One region of the Planococcus antarcticus DSM 14505 genome, then DNA from elsewhere that is predicted to be linked to it. Evidence: riboswitches for the same ligand, from Rfam matches in the RefSeq annotation. Region 1 holds a riboswitch; each other region holds the start of a gene.
What was found. A riboswitch is a leader RNA that binds a small molecule or an ion and turns the genes downstream of it on or off. The one in region 1 is predicted to bind S-adenosylmethionine.

Region 1 (6,867 bases):
TGGTCAGAAGGTTTAAAGGTCAAAGGGATGCTTGCGGAACCGAAAGAGCCAGGAACTTATAGCGGCATCTTGTACTTGAGGGGAGGTATCCAGTCGATTGGCATGGTGCGCCCTGCCCGGATTGCCCAATTTGCTGCGCAGGGCTTTGTAGTGTTTGCGCCTTATTACAGAGGCAACCGAGGCGGAGAAGGTCGAGACGAGTTTGCCGGAGCTGATCGCTGGGATGCCGTCTATGCAGTCGATGTATTAAAGAAATTCAGCAACGGAAAGGTGCACCTGCTGGCATTTTCAAGAGGCGGCATCATGGCCTTGTGGACCGCAATTCTGCGTCCGGATATTACGTCACTTGTCACTTGGGCTGGAGTTACAGATACGGTATTGACCTACAAAGAACGTCCGGATATGCGACGCATGATGAAGCGTCTCTATGGGGGCACACCGAATACAGCACTGACCGAGTACGAAGAACGCAATCCGTTATTGCGAATCGAAGAAAACCATGTGCCGATGCTGATTATCCATGGTCTACAGGACGAAAATGTGTCCGCTGAACAGGCCTATTTACTAGAAGAGGCATTAAAGCTTAACGACCAGAAGCATGAAACCTGGTACTTTCCAAATTATACGCATTTCTTCCCGCCAGCAGCCAACCGAAAAACAGTTAAAGCGGTTTGTAAGTGGATGAGAGATACAGAGGCATAACGAGGTATCGAAAAGTGACAGTTCTATTTTTCATCTAGAACACAAAAGCCCGTTCGGAGTAAAATCCGAACGGGCTTTTGTAAACTCTTTATTTTTGAACAGGACCGCCTAACACACTGATTTCAGGTGCAACAGTACCGAACTTCTTGAAGTTTTCTTGGAATTCTTGCGACAATTCCGTTGCTTTTTGGTCGTATGCATCTTTATCCGACCATGCATTGCGTGGGTTTAATACTTCACTTGGCACTCCAGGAACTTCAGTTGGAATTTCAAAGTCGAAGATGGCTTCTTGTTCAGTAGCAACATTGTTCAAGTTGCCTTTGATTGCAGCGCGAACCATCTTGCGTGTGTAAGAAAGCTTCATACGGCTTCCAACGCCATATACTCCGCCTGTCCACCCTGTGTTAACAAGGAAAACTTGAACACCATGCTCATCGATTTTTTTGCCAAGCATTTCTGCGTACACCGTTGCGTGTAATGGCAAGAAAGGTGAACCAAAGCAAGTTGAGAATGTAGCTTCAGGTATTGTGATTCCGCGTTCTGTACCAGCTAATTTCGAAGTGTAACCACTTAGGAAATGGTACATAGCTTGTTCTTTTGTTAATTTACTGATTGGAGGTAATACGCCAAATGCATCAGCTGTTAAGAAGACAATTGTTTTTGGGTGCCCTGCTACTGAAGGGTCCACGATATTGTCGATGGCTTGCATTGCGTAAGCTGCACGAGTGTTTTCAGTTAATGATCCATCATTGTAGTCGGGAATACGTGTATCAGGATCTACAACAACGTTTTCAAGAACCGAGCCAAAACGAATCGCGTCGTAAATTTGTGGTTCGTTTTCACGGGACAGGTTGATGGTTTTTGCATAGCATCCGCCTTCAATATTGAAGACGCCGTTATCGGACCAGCCGTGCTCGTCATCGCCGATTAGCTTGCGGTCTCCGTCAGCCGACAAAGTCGTTTTGCCTGTACCGGACAAGCCGAAGAACAAAGTCACATCGCCGTCCTGGCCAACGTTTGCTGAACAGTGCATCGGAAGAATACCTCGTTCCGGCAATAGGTAGTTCATAATAGAAAAAATTGATTTCTTCATTTCGCCAGCGTACTCAGTTCCGCCGATCAAAATAATGCGTTGTTCCATCGATGCGATAATGAATGTTTCTGAAGCTGTACCATCAACTGCGGGGTCTGCCATGAAAGTAGGGGCATAAACCACAGTAAATTCAGCTTCATGTGCTGCCAATTCCTCAGCCGAAGGACGGATGAACAATTGATGAGCAAACAAGTTATGCCATGCGTATTCATTGATTGTTTGGATCGGCACACGTGATTCGTGGTCTGCTCCTGCAAATCCTTTGAAAACGAAAAGTGCATCTTTTTCTTTTAAATGCTTGATGACTTTGGCGTACAGTTTTTCAAACACTTCGCTGGAAATCGGACGGTTCACATTGCCCCAGTCGACTTTGTTTTTAGAGCTTTCTTCTTCGACCATGTATTTGTCTTTCGGTGAGCGGCCAGTGTATTTTCCTGTTTCCGCTTTTACAGCGCCTTCCCGAGTCAATACCGCTTCCCCGCGGGATGTTGCTGCTTCCACTAGTTGTGGCACTGATAATTGAACATGTACATTTTGGCCAGTTAAAAGATCCTTTAAATCGTTTGCAAAGTTCACTGAAGTCATATATATGTACCTTCCTTTTCTGTTATTCCCATGACGATGGGGAGGATGTATATTCGTTCATTAGTATAACACATTAGGTTTATTAGTCTATACTAATCCACTTCGGAAATCAAAATTATTGAATTGCACCTCTACATGAGGTTGCAAAATCCGGACAAACAGACCATATAAGGGTCATTCAAAATCTTTTTTAGTCGGCTTCCTACACCATCTGACAGCGGTCACCCAAAAAAATTCTCAAAAAAAACTAAAAGAAATAATTTTGTTTGCCAAAAACATTGACATTTTTATGCTACTTCCGTATGATGAAAAATTGAACGGATACTCTTATTCCGAGCTGGTGGAGGGGACAGGCCCTATGAAACCCGGCAACCTGCTGCAACTGCAGTGATGGTGCCCAACCTGAAGCAAGGCGCACAGGCCTTGGATGATAAGAGTGAAAGGTGCTTAAGATGATTTTCCTTTCCTCATGATGAATGAGTGAAAGGATTTTTTTATGTCTATAAGAACATACATTTGTGAGTTTGAGCGAGGCTAGGGAAGCGGCATATTTTGGTCTAGACCCCAGCACCCAGATTCTCGGGATCATAAGCCACTCTGGCTGTGCGACAAAAACACGTTGCTTCGCCAGATCGTCTCATGCCCGTCGAATCTACACGGGCGCTTGCGCTTTTCTTATGGAATGCCCTTAATCCTCGTGTAAAAGGCCACAACGGCTTGAAGTTCAATCCGGATTTTTCTGGAACAAACTTGACATGGGAAACGAGTACCGTATCAATTTCGAGAGCAATCTCGCAGGATATAAGGAGGAACATTTTTGAAAAACCGTCGATTGTTTACATCAGAATCAGTAACAGAAGGACATCCGGATAAAATCTGTGACCAAATATCAGATGCTATTTTAGATGCAATCTTAACCGAGGATCCAAATGCGCGTGTCGCGTGCGAAACAACAGTAACTACAGGGTTGGTTCTGGTAGCCGGAGAAATCACCACTTCCACTTATGTAGATATTCCAAAAGTTGTTCGACAAACCGTAAGAGAAATCGGATACACGCGAGCTAAATATGGTTTTGACTCAGAAACAAGTGCTGTTCTTACAGCGATTGATGAGCAATCACCGGATATTGCTGCAGGTGTCAACGTAGCACTTGAATCACGCGAAGGCCAAATGACAGATAAAGAATTGGATGATATCGGAGCAGGCGACCAAGGGTTGATGTTCGGGTACGCTAACAATGAAACAGAAGAATTGATGCCATTGCCGATTTCGTTGGCGCATAAATTGGCGCGCCGCTTAGCTGAAGTACGCAAAGAAGAAATTCTTCCGTATTTACGTCCAGATGGCAAAACGCAAGTGACCGTTGAGTATGATGAAAACAATAAACCACTTCGCGTGGACACGATTGTTATCTCTACTCAACATCATCCAGAAGTAACTTTGGAGCAAATTCAACGCAATATTAAAGAATATGTCATTAAAGAAGTTGTACCAGCAAAATGGATCGATGAAGAAACCAAGTACTTCATCAACCCAACTGGTCGTTTCGTTATTGGCGGACCTCAAGGAGATGCAGGCTTGACTGGCCGCAAAATCATCGTTGATACATACGGTGGCTATGCACGTCACGGCGGCGGTGCTTTCTCAGGAAAAGACGCGACAAAAGTTGACCGTTCAGCAGCCTACGCTGCTCGTTATGTAGCGAAAAACATCGTAGCAGCTGGTCTTGCAGACAAATGTGAAGTGCAATTGGCGTATGCAATCGGTGTAGCACATCCTGTATCGATCGCTTTTGACACGTTTGGCACTGGTCTTGTCGATGAAGACAAATTAGACGATTTGGTACGCGCGAACTTTGATTTGCGTCCTGCTGGAATCATCAAAATGCTAGATCTTCGTCGCCCGATCTACAAGCAGACTGCAGCTTACGGACATTTTGGCCGTACAGATGTTGATTTGCCTTGGGAACGTACAGACAAAGCAGCGATCTTAAAAGAACAGGCTGGCGTATAAGCTGGCATGTAAAAAAAGGACGACTAGGCAGTAATGCCCGGTCGTCCTTTTTTTAATGCTTTACTCTTTTTGAAACGATTTGTAATAAGCCCCTTTTTCAGCGTACTCACGAACAATTCGTTCCATGTCTTCTTTGTCGTCTTCGCGGAGTTCGCGAATGACTTTTGCAGGACGACCGAGAGCAAGCATGCCAGGAGGAATCACTTTGCCAGGGGGCACTAAACTGCCCGCCCCAACAAACGCACCTTCTCCGACTTCTGCACCATCAAGAATAATAGAACCCATGCCGACCAAAGCGCCTTTCCGAATGGTGCAGCTATGCAGAGTCACTTGATGGCCAATCGTCACGTTGTCTTCAAGGAGCAATATTTTCCCTGGGCTTTGGTGAAGCATGCACAGGTCTTGAATATTAACTTTTTCACCAATAATCGTTGGGGAAACGTCACCACGAATAACGGTGTTAAACCACACAGAAGAGTCTGCGCCAATCATCACGTCACCGGAGATGGTGGTATAATCTGCAATAAAAACAGATGGATCGATTTGGGGGGATTTTTCTTTAAATGGATAAATCATGGCAAAGCTCCTTTAAACAAGATAAGATATTCTTAATCGTAACAAATCAAGTCAAAACGTCAAATTAAAATACAACATCAAGAATTGATTGGCAGGGAAAGGAAGTTGGATTATGTGGAAATGGCAAGCTGACGGACCAGCAAAGGCAGTAGTCTTGTTGATACATAGTGCATATGAACAACATTTGCGTTATGCATGGCAAATTGAAAAGTGGCGTTCGGCCGGTTTTGATATCTATATGGGTGATTTGCCGGGTCATGGCAAAAACGCAGGGGCAGACAAGGTTCACCGGGAGTCATTCGATGACTATGAGCAGGCAGTTAATGATATGCTGAAGCTTTCGTCAGAAAATGATCTGCCGGTGTTTGTTATTGCCCACGGCCTCGGTGCTACGATCACCATGAATGTCCTCGGCAACCGCAAATTCAATGTAGCAGGCGCCATCTTTACGTCTCCTTGGCTGCAGTTAAAGAAATTGCCGCCAAAAGCGCCGAATGCATTCCCAGGCGTTGCGCAATTGACGGGCCGCAGAAAAATAGACCATGGCATCGAGCTGCGCCATCTAACACGCGACCGCTTTTCTTATAGCCAGGAAACCGAAAGCAAGCTTTATCACTCTGTTATTACTGCGGGATGGTATAAAGAGTTACAGGGATATATGAAAGAAACTGCAGCTGCTGTTCAGGTGTATCCTCAGATTCCGACTTATCTACACACAGCGGAGCGGGATGTGATCACCGAAAAAGAAGCGGCTCGCCAATGGCTGCTGAAGCAGCAGCTTACCGAGTTCAGCTACAAAGAATGGAAATTCTGTTACCACGACATATTTCAGGAACCGGAAAAAGAAGCAGCTTTTCTGGCGACTCAGGCATTTATCCATACCGTTTTGCGTTCTGTCGGGTATTTGATCGAAGAGTGATAAAGAAAATCAATGTCGTACGCTTTGTCCCAATGACAGGTTACGTGTGATAAAGGAGAGAAAGAAGTTTGGCAATAATCTATAGTGTGCTGGATCAATCACCAATTTCAGAAGGCAGCTCGCCGCAGGAAGCCTTAAAACAGACAGCACTACTCGCGCAACAAGCTGAAGAGTGGGGCTATAGACGGTTTTGGGTGTCTGAACACCACGATGCACCGACTTTAGCTGGGTCGTCACCGGAAGTGCTAATTGCACATCTTGGTGCTGTCACAAAAACCATCCGTCTTGGTTCGGGTGGTGTTATGCTGCCGCATTACGCAGCTTTTAAAATTGCAGAGAACTTCAAATTGCTAGAAGCCTTATACCCAGGCAGGATCGATGCAGGAGTCGGCAGAGCACCTGGAGGCATGCCGCGTGCTTCTTATGCATTGAATGAAGGCAAAAAGCGCGACACCAGCCAATTCCCTGCCCAGATTGACGACCTTCGCATGTATTTGACCGACTCGATCCCTGAAGAGCATCCATACTACGGCATGAAGGCAACACCAATCACTGAGCACAGCCCGCCTATTTGGATACTGGGCTCGAGTGAAAGCTCGGCACTGCTCGCAGCAGAAAAAGGATTGCCTTATCTATTCGGACATTTCATCAATGGCGAAGGCGGGCAGCATTTTGCCAAGGAGTACCGTGAACGTTTTATGCCCTATAAAAAAAGTAAGCCCCATATAGGCTTTGCCATTTTTGTCGTCTGCCAGGAAACACAGGAACAGGCGGAGTGGGTGGCTTCCTCAATGGATTTATCACTTTCCATGGGAGCCCAAGGTATGCCCTCTAAAGGTACGCCCCCGCCTGACAGGGCAATAGCCTACCCCTACTCCAGATTCGAAAAATTACTGGTCGCTGAAAACCGGCGGCGAATGGTTGTCGGGACACCCGAAGAAGTTGTGGACCGGCTAGAAGAACTAGCCGCAGAGTACG
Region 2 (6,867 bases), 1.4 Mb from region 1:
CATCAGCAATATCAACAAAATCTCCTGCAAAATAATAAAGGTCTGCTCCGTGCTTGGATTGATGGAACACGGCCGGGAAGTTCTCGGGGATGCCGGCCGCTTCCAGCTTCTTACTGCCTGCGCTTTCGAGATCCCATCGATAGTCTGCCAAGACCTTGGTGTCTGCAGCTGCCTGGTTAATATCAAACCAATAAGCGAAAGAAGGGCTGTCCGCTAAATCAAACTGGTCAGTGCCTTGTTCGGTGAAGGCAAGGTGAAGTCCGTCGGTGCCGACTTCGCCTGCCTCTTCGGAAAGGACCACGATTTCGCCTTCGTCATCATTGACCAAAACAAATCCAGCACCTTCAAAATTCCATTTCACATCATTTTTTTCATAATTGTCAACAATCCACTGAGGAATTTCCCCTTCAGAAGAATGGAGGTCCGCGAAATGGCGTCCACTCCAGCCGCTCCATTCGAGTCCAAGAAATTCATTCATATCCTGCGCGACTTCTTTGGGAGTGGGGGAGGCAAAGGTATTGAACTCCACAACCAAGTCCGTACCTTGAGACTGAACCTGCTTTTTGATGGTCTGCCATTCGCTCATTTGGAGTCCGCCGGAAATTATGGACGAACTGCCTGGTGTTTTTTCTGCTGATTGCCATGGGAGATCTTCTTCATAGACGCCATAGGAATCCGCCAAGTAAATGAGATCGGTTCCAGACAAATCTTCAGGCAAATCACGGATCGTGTAGCTTTCATCTGTTTCATCGGGAAAAAAGCCGTAATAATCGGCATTTGCCTGGTATGTACCTTGAGAATCGGATACATAGCGGTGGTGATTCAGCAGCCAAGTCAGCCCCTTATGCTCCCGGTAGCTTTCAGTCGGCACCGTCTTATCAATAATCGCTACGTTCAGTCCTTTTTCTTCCTGAAAAAGCCAAACCATAATGGGGAGTCCAAGTAAAATAACAACTGCCAATAGGGACAGAAGCACTTTTTTCATTTATACCACTCTTTTCTATTTGCAGAATATATCTTGGGAATTATTATAGCTTAAAAATTGAATGAAATAAAAAAATTACCTATTTTTGCAAAATAAAAAAAGATCCGACAGAGTCGGATCTTTGCATCGCATTATTAGTTTTGAACGCTGCTTTCTTCCTGATAAACCGGCACCCATCCTTCTGTTGTAACGAAAATGCGAACCGCTACAACTTTTCGGTCATCCGCAAGGGTAAAGTAATGTGTAATGTTTTCAGGAACCGAGATCAAGTCGCCTGGCGTCAGGTGGACTTCAAAAAAGCGTTCGTCTTTGCCCTGGATGATAAAGACACCATGACCGCTGACAATGTAGCGTACTTCATCATCTGTATGGATGTGTTTGCGCTGGAAGTTTTTCAGCAGCTCATCTAGTTTCGGGTTGGAATCTGACAGGGAGATGATGTCCGCTGCTTGATATCCGCGGCGCTGGGAGATGTCATCGACTTCTGTTTTGAATGCTTGAAGGATCTCTTCTTTATCTTCATCGCTTAAATCGAATTTTTCGCGAAGATGCTCGGGCAATTTATCGTTGTCCCAATGTTCATAAACGACTTCCTGCTGCTCTAAAAATACCGCTACCTCTGTTTGCGCTTCGATTGTTTCGTTTGTTCCTTGAATTTTAATGATAGCCATCCTAATCTTCCTCTCTTATTTTAAGTGTAGTTGCACTGCCAATTGGTATTGAAATAAAAACTCACAGGCTTCAAGCAGTTTTTTCGCTTCAAAGCCGTCCCTTCCCCAGACGGTGATGCCATGGTTGCGGATCAGCACTGCTCCTTTATCAGCTGTAATGAAAGCTTCAAACTCTTGGGTGAGCGTAGGGATATCCGCGTAGTTGGGGATGATGGGGATAGTCAGTACCGCATCCTCTTTCCATAATCCGAAGGCCTTGATCAATTCCTGCCCTTGGAAATCGATTTTTCCGGCATCGCCGTATAATTCGGAAATGACATTATTGGCAACTGTATGAACATGGAGACTGCAGCCAGCAACTGTCTTTTTATAAATTGCACAATGCAGCAAAGTTTCTGCAGAGGGTTTTAACAGTGTTTCAACAGCCGGCTGGCCATTGGCGTCAACGAGCAAAAAGTCTTCATTCGTGCGTTTTTTCTTGTCTTTGCCGCTGGCGGTGACCAGGAATTCGAGTGGGTCGTCAGCCACCTTGATGGCAAGATTGCCGCTGGTTCCCATAAACCAGTCACGAATCGCCAGTTCATCTTTGACATCAGCCAGTTCCAGCCATTTTTCATGCAATTCGGTCATAACTTCACTCCTATATATTCATCAACAATCGCGATGACTTCGTGGAAAGTTTCAAATGGCTCATAATCGATGCCAGCCTCTTTGCATTTTTCAGCCAGCAAATCCCTGGCAATGACGAAATCTGCTTCTTTTGCAGCTTCCCAGTCACTGATGGAATCTCCGATAACGATGCTTTTCGTTTCAGTGTCCAAAAGTTCTCGGATGACGGATGGCTTACAGCATCCGCAGCCCTGGCTGGTACAGTTTTCATCGCAGCCATGTGGAAATTCTAGTTTGATGAGATCTCCTGAAAAGTCAGCGCTGTTGCAATAGATATCGTTAAAGGGTCCGAAAGGTTCAAGCAGCGGATAGACGAAAAAATCAATGCCACCACTAACAATATACAAAGGAAGTTGCTGTTTTTTTGCATGGGCGACAAAATCGCTAAAACCTTCGCGTATCTCTGCTTGCTCCAGAACATATGAAATAATTTTGTCTTTTTCCGAAACCGGCAGCAAAGAAAACATTTTCGCAACACCCTCGCGTATCGAGATGGATTGGTCAAGAATCTGGTCTTTGATTAGTTCCCAGCCAGGTGGATCAAATTTCTTCATAATGGCGATGATATTGTCATTAGCTGTAATCGTGCCATCAAAATCGCAAAAAATAATCGGCTTGTTCAATTTGTTCACCCCCATAGCTCAAGTGCAGTTTGCAATTCTTTGTGTTGTTTGCTGGCGGACTGCAAGGTTTCTCCCTGCAGCACTGCGTCAATTGCCTGCCTGAAAGCTTGTCCTCCGCCAACGGCTCCGGCTGGATGTCCATGAACACCACCGCCAGCATTGATAACACTATCAATTCCGTAATCAGCTAATAGTAAAGGCACAAGCCCCGGATGGATACCGGCGGATGGTACGGGGAAGCTGCGTTTTAGTGGACTGTCCCGCGTCAACTCTTTGCCGAGTTCGAGAGCGACTGTTTTCTCCAATGCGACGCTGCCATAAGGTGAAGGAAACAGGGAAAAATCTGCGCCAGCATAACGGATCAATTTCCCAAGTGCGAGCGGTGTAGCGAGACCGTAGAAGGCAGAGGAAGTGAAGGCACCACTGAAGGCGGGGTGAGCCATAAGCGGCAATCCGATTTCCTCATCTTCAGCTAGTTCCTGTAGCACATCCAGCCCATATGCATGGACGTTGAACAATAAGGCATCGGCTCCAAGCTCGCGTGCTTTTCGTGCTTTTCCTCTCAGTTCGGAAGTTCTGCCTGACAGATTCACCGCATAAAGCGTGCGGTGACCTGTTTCTTCATATACATCATCCAGCACTCGTTTGCCCGTGGTGATACGACTTTCGAATGGGGTCAGCGGATTATCGAATAAAATTTCATCGTCTTTAACAAGATCCACGCCGCCTAATGCCTGCTGGCGTAATTGAGCGGATAGAAAATCCATATCGCGACCGATGACACCTTTGAAAATACTCATGAGGAGCGGCCGTCCGCTTACCCTGAGTGTGTTGCGGATTTCTTCAATCCCGAAGCGCGGTCCAGGAAAATGGCTGAGCAGATCATGGCTGAAATCCAGGTCCAATAGCTTTACTTCGCCATCCAGTGACAATTTGCCGAAAACGGTGGTCAGGATGGCGGGCAAGTCAGCTGAGAAATTAACGCTTGGGTAGGCAATCGCAAGTTCTGCCTTTATCAGATCCGGCTTTAGTGGATGGCTATCTCTTTCGAATTCCTCGACGGAAACCACATTTCCCTTATGGTGTTTCAATTGTTCCTGTTCAAGCAGCGGCAAATCTGTCCAGGAACCGATAGTCAGTCCCAAAGCGATGCCTTCTGCCTTTTTTTCGAACGAACCAGGCTTTCCGTACACTTGATAAGTAGCGGTCAACACGCTCATTTGTTCCACACTCCCATATAAATTTTAAAAAATAAAAACCTCTTCAAATAAGAAGAGGTTAAGGGCGTTAACAACTTCTTATTTCTCAGCCATCGGTTCTGGCTGCAAGAATTAGCACCGTATCCATTATTGGACCGGTTGCCGGGTATCATAGGGCTTGTCCCTCCACCTGCTCTGAATAAGAAAGATATGAAATTGGGTAAGTCGGTTTTATAGGTTCAACGATTTCCGTGGTAAGACTAAACATCTGGTTCTGCAGAGAAGAAATCGCTTCAGACGGACGCTTTCCGCGGGCATGGCCTCTGCCGCTTCCTTTGCTGCGCTCAGTCCAGTGGCTCGTGCTCATGCTATTCCCGCAGGAGTCGCCGCCTTCCACTCTTTCTTCCAAGATATCATTAAAACATAATAAATATCAATGAATATAAAATCATTTTAAATATTACTTATTAGGAGATGGAGCAAACCAACGGAGACTCCTGCGGGAACAGCTCAGCGACATAAAAGAAATCCACTCGGGCGTTAAGCCCGAGTTAGTTCAGCGCAAGCCCGCGGAAAGCGTAGTTGGGTTGCGGAATCTCATATTGAATACAGTAAAGTAATTCTGATTATTTCATGCGCGTAGAAATCTGTCAACTCCGTTGTCGCAAAATTGGTTTTATTGAAAAATTGGATTGACAGCAAATTCTGAATCGTGATAGGATTCGTTTCATAACTCAATAGCAAGACAAGTAGTACTCTTATCAAGAGCTGGCAGAGGGATTTTGGCCCGATGACGCCCAGCAACCGACCGTAATACCGTTGTGAGACGGGGCGCTTTGGCGCCAGGGTGAAAATCCTGCAAGGCACGGTGCTAATTCCATCAGAAATTTATTTCTGAAAGATAAGAGGCATGGAATCTCTTATTCTGGCCTCTTTCTTTTTGAAAGAGGCTTTTTATATTGCAGATGAAAGGAAGATAAATGATGACTCTTACTGTTCCAACTACTTATAAGGCATTAACCGAAGCGACAGCCATCGCATTGGCGAAAACGGTCTACACATTTGACCACGCGGCTCAATTGACTTGCCGGGAAATCGGTGACGGCAATTTGAATTATGTTTTCCAAATCGAGGATACTGAAACAGGCAAACGGATAATTATCAAGCAGGCATTGCCCTATGCCAAAATCATAGGCGAAAGCTGGCCGCTGACATTGAAGCGTGCCACGATCGAAGCCAACGTCTTAAGAAAACACGGAGAATTTGTTCCATCATTGGTACCGGCTGTCTATGCGACGGATGAAGAGCTGGCCATTACCGTGATGGAGGATTTGTCCCACCTGGAGATTGTGCGGGAAGGCTTGATCAACGGACAGAATTTCCCGAGGTTGTCGAAGGATATTGGCGAATACCTGGCACTGACTTTATTCCATACATCGGATTACGGCTTGCATCCTTTTGAAAAAAAGCGCTTGGCCGCCGAGTTTTCCAATCCGGAGCTATGCAAAATTACAGAAGACCTCATTTTTACAGATCCGTTCTTCGACATCGATACCAATGATTACGAACCCCAGCTTCAGTCGGCGGCAGAAGCGATTTGGAGCGATCGGAAGCTGCAGCTGGAAGTTGCTAAATTAAAGAAAAGCTTTTTGACCGAATCGGAAGCCTTGCTGCACGGCGACCTTCACACAGGCAGTGTTTTTGCGAGCCAGACGGAAACCAAGGTAATTGATCCGGAGTTCGGTTTTTACGGTCCGATTGGGTTTGATGTCGGCTTGTTCCTAGCCAATCTGATTTTCCAGTCTATCACACGAGAAGGCGAGAATCGCCAAGTCATTGTGGATGATATTGGAAAGACATGGGAAGTATTCGCTTCTTCATTCGGCGAGTTATGGAACAAGCAGAGCGTTGAATCGTTCAGGGCGACAGAAGGCTACCTGGAGTATGTACTTGGTAAAGTACTGACAGATGCGACCGGTTTTGCAGGATGCGAATTGATCCGCCGGACAATCGGCTTGGCACATGTCAAGGACCTGGACAGCATCGAAGACACGGAAAAAAGAACCAGCTTCAAGAAGCAGGCGCTTGAGACTGGACGGGCTTTAATCCTGCAGGGTCAGCAGACAGCGTCAATTGACGATTTACTGGAAATTTTGGAGGAGGCGCGCAAATGAGTATTCCTTTGTCCATCAAATGGAATGGCCAGAAACTGACTATCCTGGATCAGCAAAAACTGCCGCATGCCATTGAATATTTGACGCTTGAAATTGTTGAAGACGTTTACGATGCGATTTTCTCATTGAAGGTTCGCGGTGCACCTGCGATTGGCATTACCGCAGCATACGGATTGGCCATCGGAGCCAAGCGGCATGACACGGATTCATTGGAAGCTTTTCAGCAATATGTCGAAAAAGATGCAGCGTATTTGAATTCCTCCAGGCCGACTGCGGTCAACCTCGGCTGGGCACTCAGCCGCCTGAAAGACAAGGTTCGGGAGGCAAAGAACGTACCGCAAGCAAAGCTGTTGCTGCTGGCGGAGGCAGTGGAAATCCACCAGGAAGATGAAGCGTCCTGCCGCAGCATCGGCGAGCATGCACTGGTGTTGCTACAGGGGCAAACGCGGGTCATGACCATCTGTAACGCTGGTTCGGTTGCCACTGCGAAATACGGCACTGCGTTAGCACCGTTTCATCTTGGTAGCGAGCGTGGTCGCGGGTTTG
Region 3 (6,867 bases), 1.7 Mb from region 1:
CGACTGACGGTCCACTCCAGATAATTTTCATCAACAACAGTACCGAGATGATCGACGGAAAATCCGCCGATCTGCTGAGCCATGACGGCAACTTCACCGCTTAATCAACTGTACCTAAAAAGCCTATGGACCTGTCATGAACTGACGGTTCCATAGGCTTTTACTTTTTACTGGTTGGTGAATCTTTTTTCAGCAACTTACTAAAAACCTGGCTGGTGGTGTTTGTTCAATTCAGAGTAAATGTGCTGGATTTCCGGGAGGATCAGCCGTTCCATCGCAAGTTTCACAGCTCCCCTGGATCCCGGTAGAACGAAGATGGCTTTGTCATTGACAACACCTGCTGCTGCGCGGCTTAGAAGCGCTTTCGTGCCGATGTCTTCGGAAAAGCTAACGTAACGAAAGAGTTCACCAAACCCATCAATTTCCTTTTCAAAAAACGGCTTGACGGCTTCCAAGGTGACATCGCGTTTGGCAATTCCCGTTCCGCCAGTAGTAATAACTACATCAATTCGATCCTTCTCAAGCCAGTCGGACACGATAACGCGAATGGCCGCAATATCATCTTCCACTACGTCATACTCCACTATTTCCAGCCCTTCATTCCGGGCGAGCCGCTGTACAAGCTGGCCTCCGGTATCCGTCTCTTTTGTCCGCGTATCGCTGACAGTCAATACCGCCATGCGCACTTGATGATCCGTTTGGAACGATTCCGACATGCAAATTCCCCCTCCTGTTTACCCGAATACTTGATGGTATAATTTTCGGCCTGCCGCCACGTTGCGAACACCATGAATCAGCAAACGGCCATTTCCGAACAGCACCATGCGGTGATGGAAGACTTTCAATTCGACGAAATAAGGCGTTCGTTTTACCCCTGCTTCAAGTCGGTTACCAATTTTTTCAGCATCATCTAAAGTGATAGGCCGGTTCGGATCAGGCAGAATCTGAACCGCATCACGGCCGCATAAAACCGCATAGGAACTCACACCTGTTTCGGTAAGCGATGGGAACACTGCGTCTTCTCCGCACGTTTTACATTGTGGATCTTTGATGCGCGAAACGCCGATATCCAGCTGGCTATTATCCCACAAATTGAAATGATGGATCTTTTTCCGCATCGCTTCTCGGTTTCCGCTCAGCCATTTCAGCGCTTCTGTGCATTGAAGCGCTGCCGTCACCTGGACCGCTGGTGAAATGATGCCGACCGTATCACATGTTTCATTGATTGCTGGAAGGACGGGCAAAAGACAGCGAAAACACGAGCTTTCGCTTGGAACGAATGGAAACACGACACCTGAACTGCCCACACAAGCTCCATAAATCCATGGCACACCAAATTTTACAGACGCGTCGTTAATCAACAAACGAGTTTCAAAATTATCCGTAGCATCTAAAATCAACTCACTAACTGCCGCGAGTTTTTCCATCCCTGCTGCATCCAAATGCTCTAAATACGTGAATAATCTTAAATCACTGCGGATGGCTTTTAGCCGTTGCTCTGCCGCCGCCACTTTTGGCATCATTTGACGTGCATCTTCTTCCGTGAATAATTGCTGACGTTGCAAATTTGATCTTTCCACGTAATCACGATCGACCAGATGGATGGTTCCAATACCGGCACGCGTCAATGTTTCAGCAATCGCCGACCCTAAAGCCCCACATCCAACGATGGTGACTGTCGCTAAAGATAGTTTTTGCTGACCCGTTTGGCCAAGCGGTTTAAATAAGACTTGTCTTGAATAGCGTTCATCCACTTTGCTTCCTACTTTCTAGCCGTTTGATTGCTCAAACAGTTTCTTCGTTATTGTCACTTTACCATGATTTACCTAAAACTTCAGTTGTCCTCAACCCACGGTCTTCTCTGTCATTTGTCCCTTTTCAATCCGCATAATGCGATCTGCCAGCTTCTCAGCATCCGCAATCCGGTGTGTCACAAAGATCATCGGAATTTGCCATTGTTGGTGGATCCGCAACAGTTCCTCCTGACAGTGGTCACGGTTGGCGTCATCCAAGGCTGAAAAGGGTTCATCAAGCAACAGGATATCCGGCTGGGCAGCTAAAGAACGTGTTAATGCGACACGTTGCTTTTCACCACCTGAAATCTGATGGGGGTATTTGGCCAACAGACTGGTGATACCTAGAATTTTTGTCAGTTCCGTAATATGTAAGATATCCGTTCCCCGAGGCACTGCGTACAAAATATTTTGTTCTACAGTCAAATGCGGGAACAACGCATAATCCTGAAACAAATAGCCGACTTTCCTCTTTTGAATCTTAAGCGGCTTTTGTCCGCTTTTAAAAAAATCTGTGCCATTCAATGAAATCTGCCCGGCATCTGGATGAACAATTCCCGCCAGGCAATTCAGCAGTGTTGTCTTACCGGAACCGGAAGAGCCAACCAGTGCCAGGATTTCTCGGTCTAGCTCGAATACCATTTTTAAACTAAAATGGTCTAACTGTTTTTGAAAGTCCACTAAAAGCATTTGCTCACTCCCTTCCGATACGCATGGCGGTCTTTCTGCGCCAGTAATTGACCCATGTGATGGCGGCTACCCCAAGTGAGGAAATAATCAGCACCCAAAACAAGGATTTTTCCATATCTCCTGCTTCATAAGCAAAGTAAATCGCCAGCGGCACCGTTTCCGTCACACCTGGTATATAACCTGCGATCATTAGTGTCGCACCGAATTCGCCGATTCCCCGTGCAAATGCCAGGATCAATCCGGCAAGTATGCCCGACCAGGCCAGCGGAAATGTGATGGTCCGAAAAATGCGCCATTCAGATACCCCCATCGTCCGTGCAACATTTTCCCAGCGCGGATCTACTTTTTCAAAAGCAGCGAGGACACTTTGATACATCAGCGGCAAAGACACCACAAAAGAGGCAATTGCTGCACCAATCCAAGTAAAAACCACTCGAAATCCGAACCATTGCTCAAGCAAAATGCCCAGTGGACCGTTGACACCGAACAACACAATCAAGCCGAAGCCAATGACTGTCGGCGGTAGAACTAAAGGCAAAAGAATCAAAGCTTCAACAAGGCTTTTGCCGAAAAATTCGCGCCGGCTCATGAATCGCGCCAGCGCAAGGCTGACCAAAAACACAAATAATGTGGAAATAGCTGCTACTCGCAGTGATAACCAAAGTGGCGACAAATCATACGCCATCATGGTGTTTCTCCATCTGCCGGTAAAAAGCCATATTGCTCAAGAATAGCCTGCCCTTTTGGACCGGTGACAAAATCCAGAAAAACGGATGCTGCCTGTTGATTTCCAGAAGCTGTTACGATGGCTCCTGGATAAATAATAGAATCCATTTTCCACGGCACTTCAAGTATCCCTACTATTTCCCGGGAAATAACAGCATCAGAAGAATAAATAATGCCAAGATCAGCATTCCCACTTTCAACATACGTCACGACTTGACGGGCATCTTTGGCATAAACAAGCCTGCCTTCAAGCGGTTTCCATAGCTTCTGGCTTTCAAATTCTTGCTTTGTATAAGCTCCAAGTGGCACGCTGTCCGGCTCTCCCACCGCAATAGTTTCTTCTGTATTCAATAAAACAGTCGCAAAATTTGTAGTTTCTGGAAATTCTTTACCTGAAGCAAGAACAAGACGATTTCCAGCAAATGGCCTGACACTTTCCGACTCAACCAATTGCTGCTTTTCGAGCAATTCCATATCTTTTTCACTAGCCGATAAAAACAGGTCTGTCGGTGCGCCTTGTTCAATCTGGCTTCTCAGCTTGCTGGATGAGCCGTAATTAAAGCTCAGTTCAATATCCGGTTCCACCTTGTGAAACTCCTGTTCCATCCTTTTCATCACTTCGGTCAGGCTGGAGGCTGTCGAAACAAGCAGTTCATCATCGTTTGCTGACGTATTGCCGCAGCCGCTCATCAACATAGCTATACTTAGAAGACACATCATTTTTTTCATTTAAAGGACCCCTTATTCTTCTAAAATCGAGCTCGCCCATTCCGGCAAATCCTCTACGTACTTCCAGTATAACGCCAGCTGGAGAGAAGCTGAATAATTTTCCGAATAATCTTGTAAGAAACCGTTCGTTTAGATAAAATAAGTCACACAAAAAATTAAATACTGTACATCCTTATCAAGAGAGGCAAAGGGTATGGCCCGACAACGCCCGGCGACCGCCAGTTCACTAGCTGGAATGGTCCCAAATCCAACAGAACCGAGTTGTTCTGAGAGATGAGCAAGAGAATTTTACCAGCAGACAACCACTCTTCTCCTTTTTAGCGGAAGAGTTTTATTTAGTTAAAGGAGTGATCGCATGAAGTTGAGCAAAGCCGAAAGGATCAAACGAACACGAGTGCCTGTAGTGGATCCCTCATTGGCCGAACGCCTGCCTCCGGGACAAGTCTTGACGGAGCGCCTTCCAGTCCTGCATGAAGGCGAAGTACCGGAATACGATATGGCCACTTGGACTTTGAAAATTTTTGGACAAGTCGACAAGGAAATCACGCTGCATTGTGATGATCTGTTGAAATTGCCGCAAACGACTGTGACCCGCGACATCCATTGTGTGACGCGCTGGTCCCGATTTGACAATACGTTTACAGGCGTCCGCTTTGTCGACTTGTTAAAAGACCTGGGCGTAATGCCTAAAAGCAGCTATGTCATGCTTCACGACGACTATGATTACACTACTAATGTTGCCCTCTCCGACCTCGACCGGGAAGACGTACTAGCTTGCCCATTCACTTGATAGTGAGCCACTCACCGCCAAACACGTCTATCCACTGCGCTTCATGGTCCCCCACCTGTATTTCTGAAAAAGTGTCAAGTGGGTCCGCGGCATCGAATTCATCGGTGAAAACCAGCCCGGTTTCTGAGAACAAAACGGCTTTCATATGAATGCTGATCCGTTTCAGGAAGAGCGCTTCTCGGGTGAAGACCTCGAAATTCCAGAGGATGAATGGGAGAAAAAAGATTTTTGATTGACTCTTTTAAAACACCTCCCGAGTTGGAAGGTGTTTTTGAATTGCACAGAAGAAAAGACTAATTTCTCTCTTTTTTAAAATCTAGGTTAGAATAGAGGTTAAGAAAACTATAATCACTTTTCTTTAGGAGGAATTGGAATGAGATTTGGCATTATCGGAACAAATTGGATTACTGATCGGTTTATAAAAGCGGCCAAAGAACATCCTGAATTCACGATTGGCGCAGTTTATTCCCGTACGATGGAGAACGCTAGCGCATTTGCGACTAAGTACGAAGTCCAAAATGTCTATACCGATATGAAAGCTATGTTCAAAAGCGGCCATATCGATGCGGTTTATATCGCATCTCCCAATGCCTTCCATGCCCAGCAAAGCATACTGGCCATGGAACATGGCATTCATGTTCTGTGCGAAAAGCCTGCCGTTACGTCCGTTGAGGAAATGGACCAGGTCATTGGAGCTTCGCAGACTCATAAAGCAACTTATATGGAAGCAATGAAATCGACGGTTGTTCCGTCTTTCTTGAATTTGAAAAAGAATATGGATAAAATCGGGCCGATCCGCCGTTTTGTCTTTCATTATAATCAATATTCTTCACGCTATGATAATTATAAGAATGGTGTCATTGAAAATGCCTTTAAACCTGAGCTCGGCAATGGTGCTAAAATGGATTTAGGCGTTTACTGCATTGCACCCATCATCCATTTGGCAGGCACCCCCGAATCAGCCATGAAGAATAACTTTTTATTGTCGACAGGTGCCGATGGACAAGGCAGCATGATTTTGAATTATGCCGGAATAGAAGCAGTCATTATGTACTCGAAGATTTCGGATTCGTTTATGCCAAGTGAAATTCAAGGTGAGAACGGGATTATTGAAATCGACCGCATCAGCGACCCTAAACTTATCACGATTAAATACAGAGGTGGCGAGACAGAAGATTTGTCTGTCGTACACGAATTCGATTCGATGTATTACGAGCTAGCCGAATTTATCGACTGCGTGAAAAATGGACAGCTCGAATCAGCAATCAATACACACGCCATTTCACGTGAAGTGACAAAGTTGCTGACGTGAATGAGTGAAAATGAGCCCTATTCTGTAATTGATATTCTGCAAAACAACTGCGCTTTCGGGCCCGCACGACGCGGGTCATGCAGCTGGCGTGACAGGGCGTCGCTCTTCCAGCTACCAGGGTCTCGCTATCCCGCGGGAGTCTCCGTTATTTTGCTTTATATCATTGAATCACTATAGAATTGTGAATACTGTATTTCAGGTATTTTTTAACGACAATGTGTTCACGGGCTTTGCGACAAGACTACGTAGGATTAATTTCACAGTTAAGCTTATTCATTTAAGCAGCAAAGGACGTGCCTTATGATAAACGGAATTATATTTGATTTTGACGGATTGATTTTTGATACAGAAACGCACCAATATCACATTCTCCAAGAAATGTTCGGTCAGTATGACAGCGAGCTGCCACTCGCGCTGTGGCAAAATGAAGTCGGTACAGATGGTGGTTTTTCACCATTTCATTATATGGAGCAGCAAATTGGCAAGCCGGTTGAACATGAGTTGCTCAATAAACAATATAAAGAAAAGTTTCTTTCGGTTTTGTCGCAGGAAAAACCACGCGATGGCGTAGTTGAGTATTTGCAGATGGCACAGGAGCTGGATTTGAAAGTTGGCTTGGCATCGAGTTCTAGTTATCGCTGGGTTTCAGGTCATTTGAAAAATCTAGAACTGTTTGATCATTTCCATTGCATCCGAACTTCAGACCATGTCGAAAAAGTGAAGCCCGATCCCGCATTGTATCTTCAAGCGGCTAAGTGTTTGGATTTGTCTCCTGAAGCATGTCTTGTTTTTGAAGATTCTGCTCATGGCGCAACGGCGGCTAAGCG

Region 2: linked by a shared signal. The riboswitch ahead of mtnW (2,3-diketo-5-methylthiopentyl-1-phosphate enolase) and the one ahead of metK (methionine adenosyltransferase) in region 1 are both predicted to bind S-adenosylmethionine.
Region 3: linked by a shared signal. The riboswitch ahead of BBH88_RS16455 (sulfite oxidase-like oxidoreductase) and the one ahead of metK (methionine adenosyltransferase) in region 1 are both predicted to bind S-adenosylmethionine.

The regions. Positions count from the first base shown of each region.
Region 1 covers NZ_CP016534.2:1,300,906-1,307,772, forward strand. The annotation lists gene BBH88_RS06550 (alpha/beta hydrolase family protein) at 1-702, shown strand, start outside; gene pckA (phosphoenolpyruvate carboxykinase (ATP)) at 791-2,380, opposite strand; SAM riboswitch class I at 2,705-2,817, shown strand; gene metK (methionine adenosyltransferase) at 3,198-4,394, shown strand; gene BBH88_RS06565 (gamma carbonic anhydrase) at 4,455-4,970, opposite strand; gene BBH88_RS06570 (alpha/beta hydrolase) at 5,083-5,889, shown strand; gene BBH88_RS06575 (LLM class flavin-dependent oxidoreductase) at 5,958-6,867, shown strand, end outside.
Region 2 covers NZ_CP016534.2:3,636,506-3,643,372, reverse strand. The annotation lists gene BBH88_RS17910 (hypothetical protein) at 1-985, opposite strand, end outside; gene BBH88_RS17905 (1,2-dihydroxy-3-keto-5-methylthiopentene dioxygenase) at 1,120-1,656, opposite strand; gene BBH88_RS17900 (methylthioribulose 1-phosphate dehydratase) at 1,672-2,286, opposite strand; gene BBH88_RS17895 (2-hydroxy-3-keto-5-methylthiopentenyl-1-phosphate phosphatase) at 2,283-2,948, opposite strand; gene mtnW (2,3-diketo-5-methylthiopentyl-1-phosphate enolase) at 2,954-4,168, opposite strand; SAM riboswitch class I at 4,244-4,353, opposite strand; SAM riboswitch class I at 4,903-5,055, shown strand; gene mtnK (S-methyl-5-thioribose kinase) at 5,131-6,321, shown strand; gene mtnA (S-methyl-5-thioribose-1-phosphate isomerase) at 6,318-6,867, shown strand, end outside.
Region 3 covers NZ_CP016534.2:3,347,383-3,354,249, forward strand. The annotation lists gene moaC (cyclic pyranopterin monophosphate synthase MoaC) at 1-7, shown strand, start outside; gene BBH88_RS16430 (MogA/MoaB family molybdenum cofactor biosynthesis protein) at 201-716, opposite strand; gene BBH88_RS16435 (ThiF family adenylyltransferase) at 735-1,754, opposite strand; gene BBH88_RS16440 (ATP-binding cassette domain-containing protein) at 1,845-2,483, opposite strand; gene modB (molybdate ABC transporter permease subunit) at 2,488-3,171, opposite strand; gene modA (molybdate ABC transporter substrate-binding protein) at 3,168-3,938, opposite strand; SAM riboswitch class I at 4,108-4,218, shown strand; partial or broken gene BBH88_RS16455 (sulfite oxidase-like oxidoreductase) at 4,294-4,960, shown strand; gene BBH88_RS16460 (Gfo/Idh/MocA family protein) at 5,102-6,040, shown strand; gene BBH88_RS16465 (HAD family hydrolase) at 6,341-6,867, shown strand, end outside.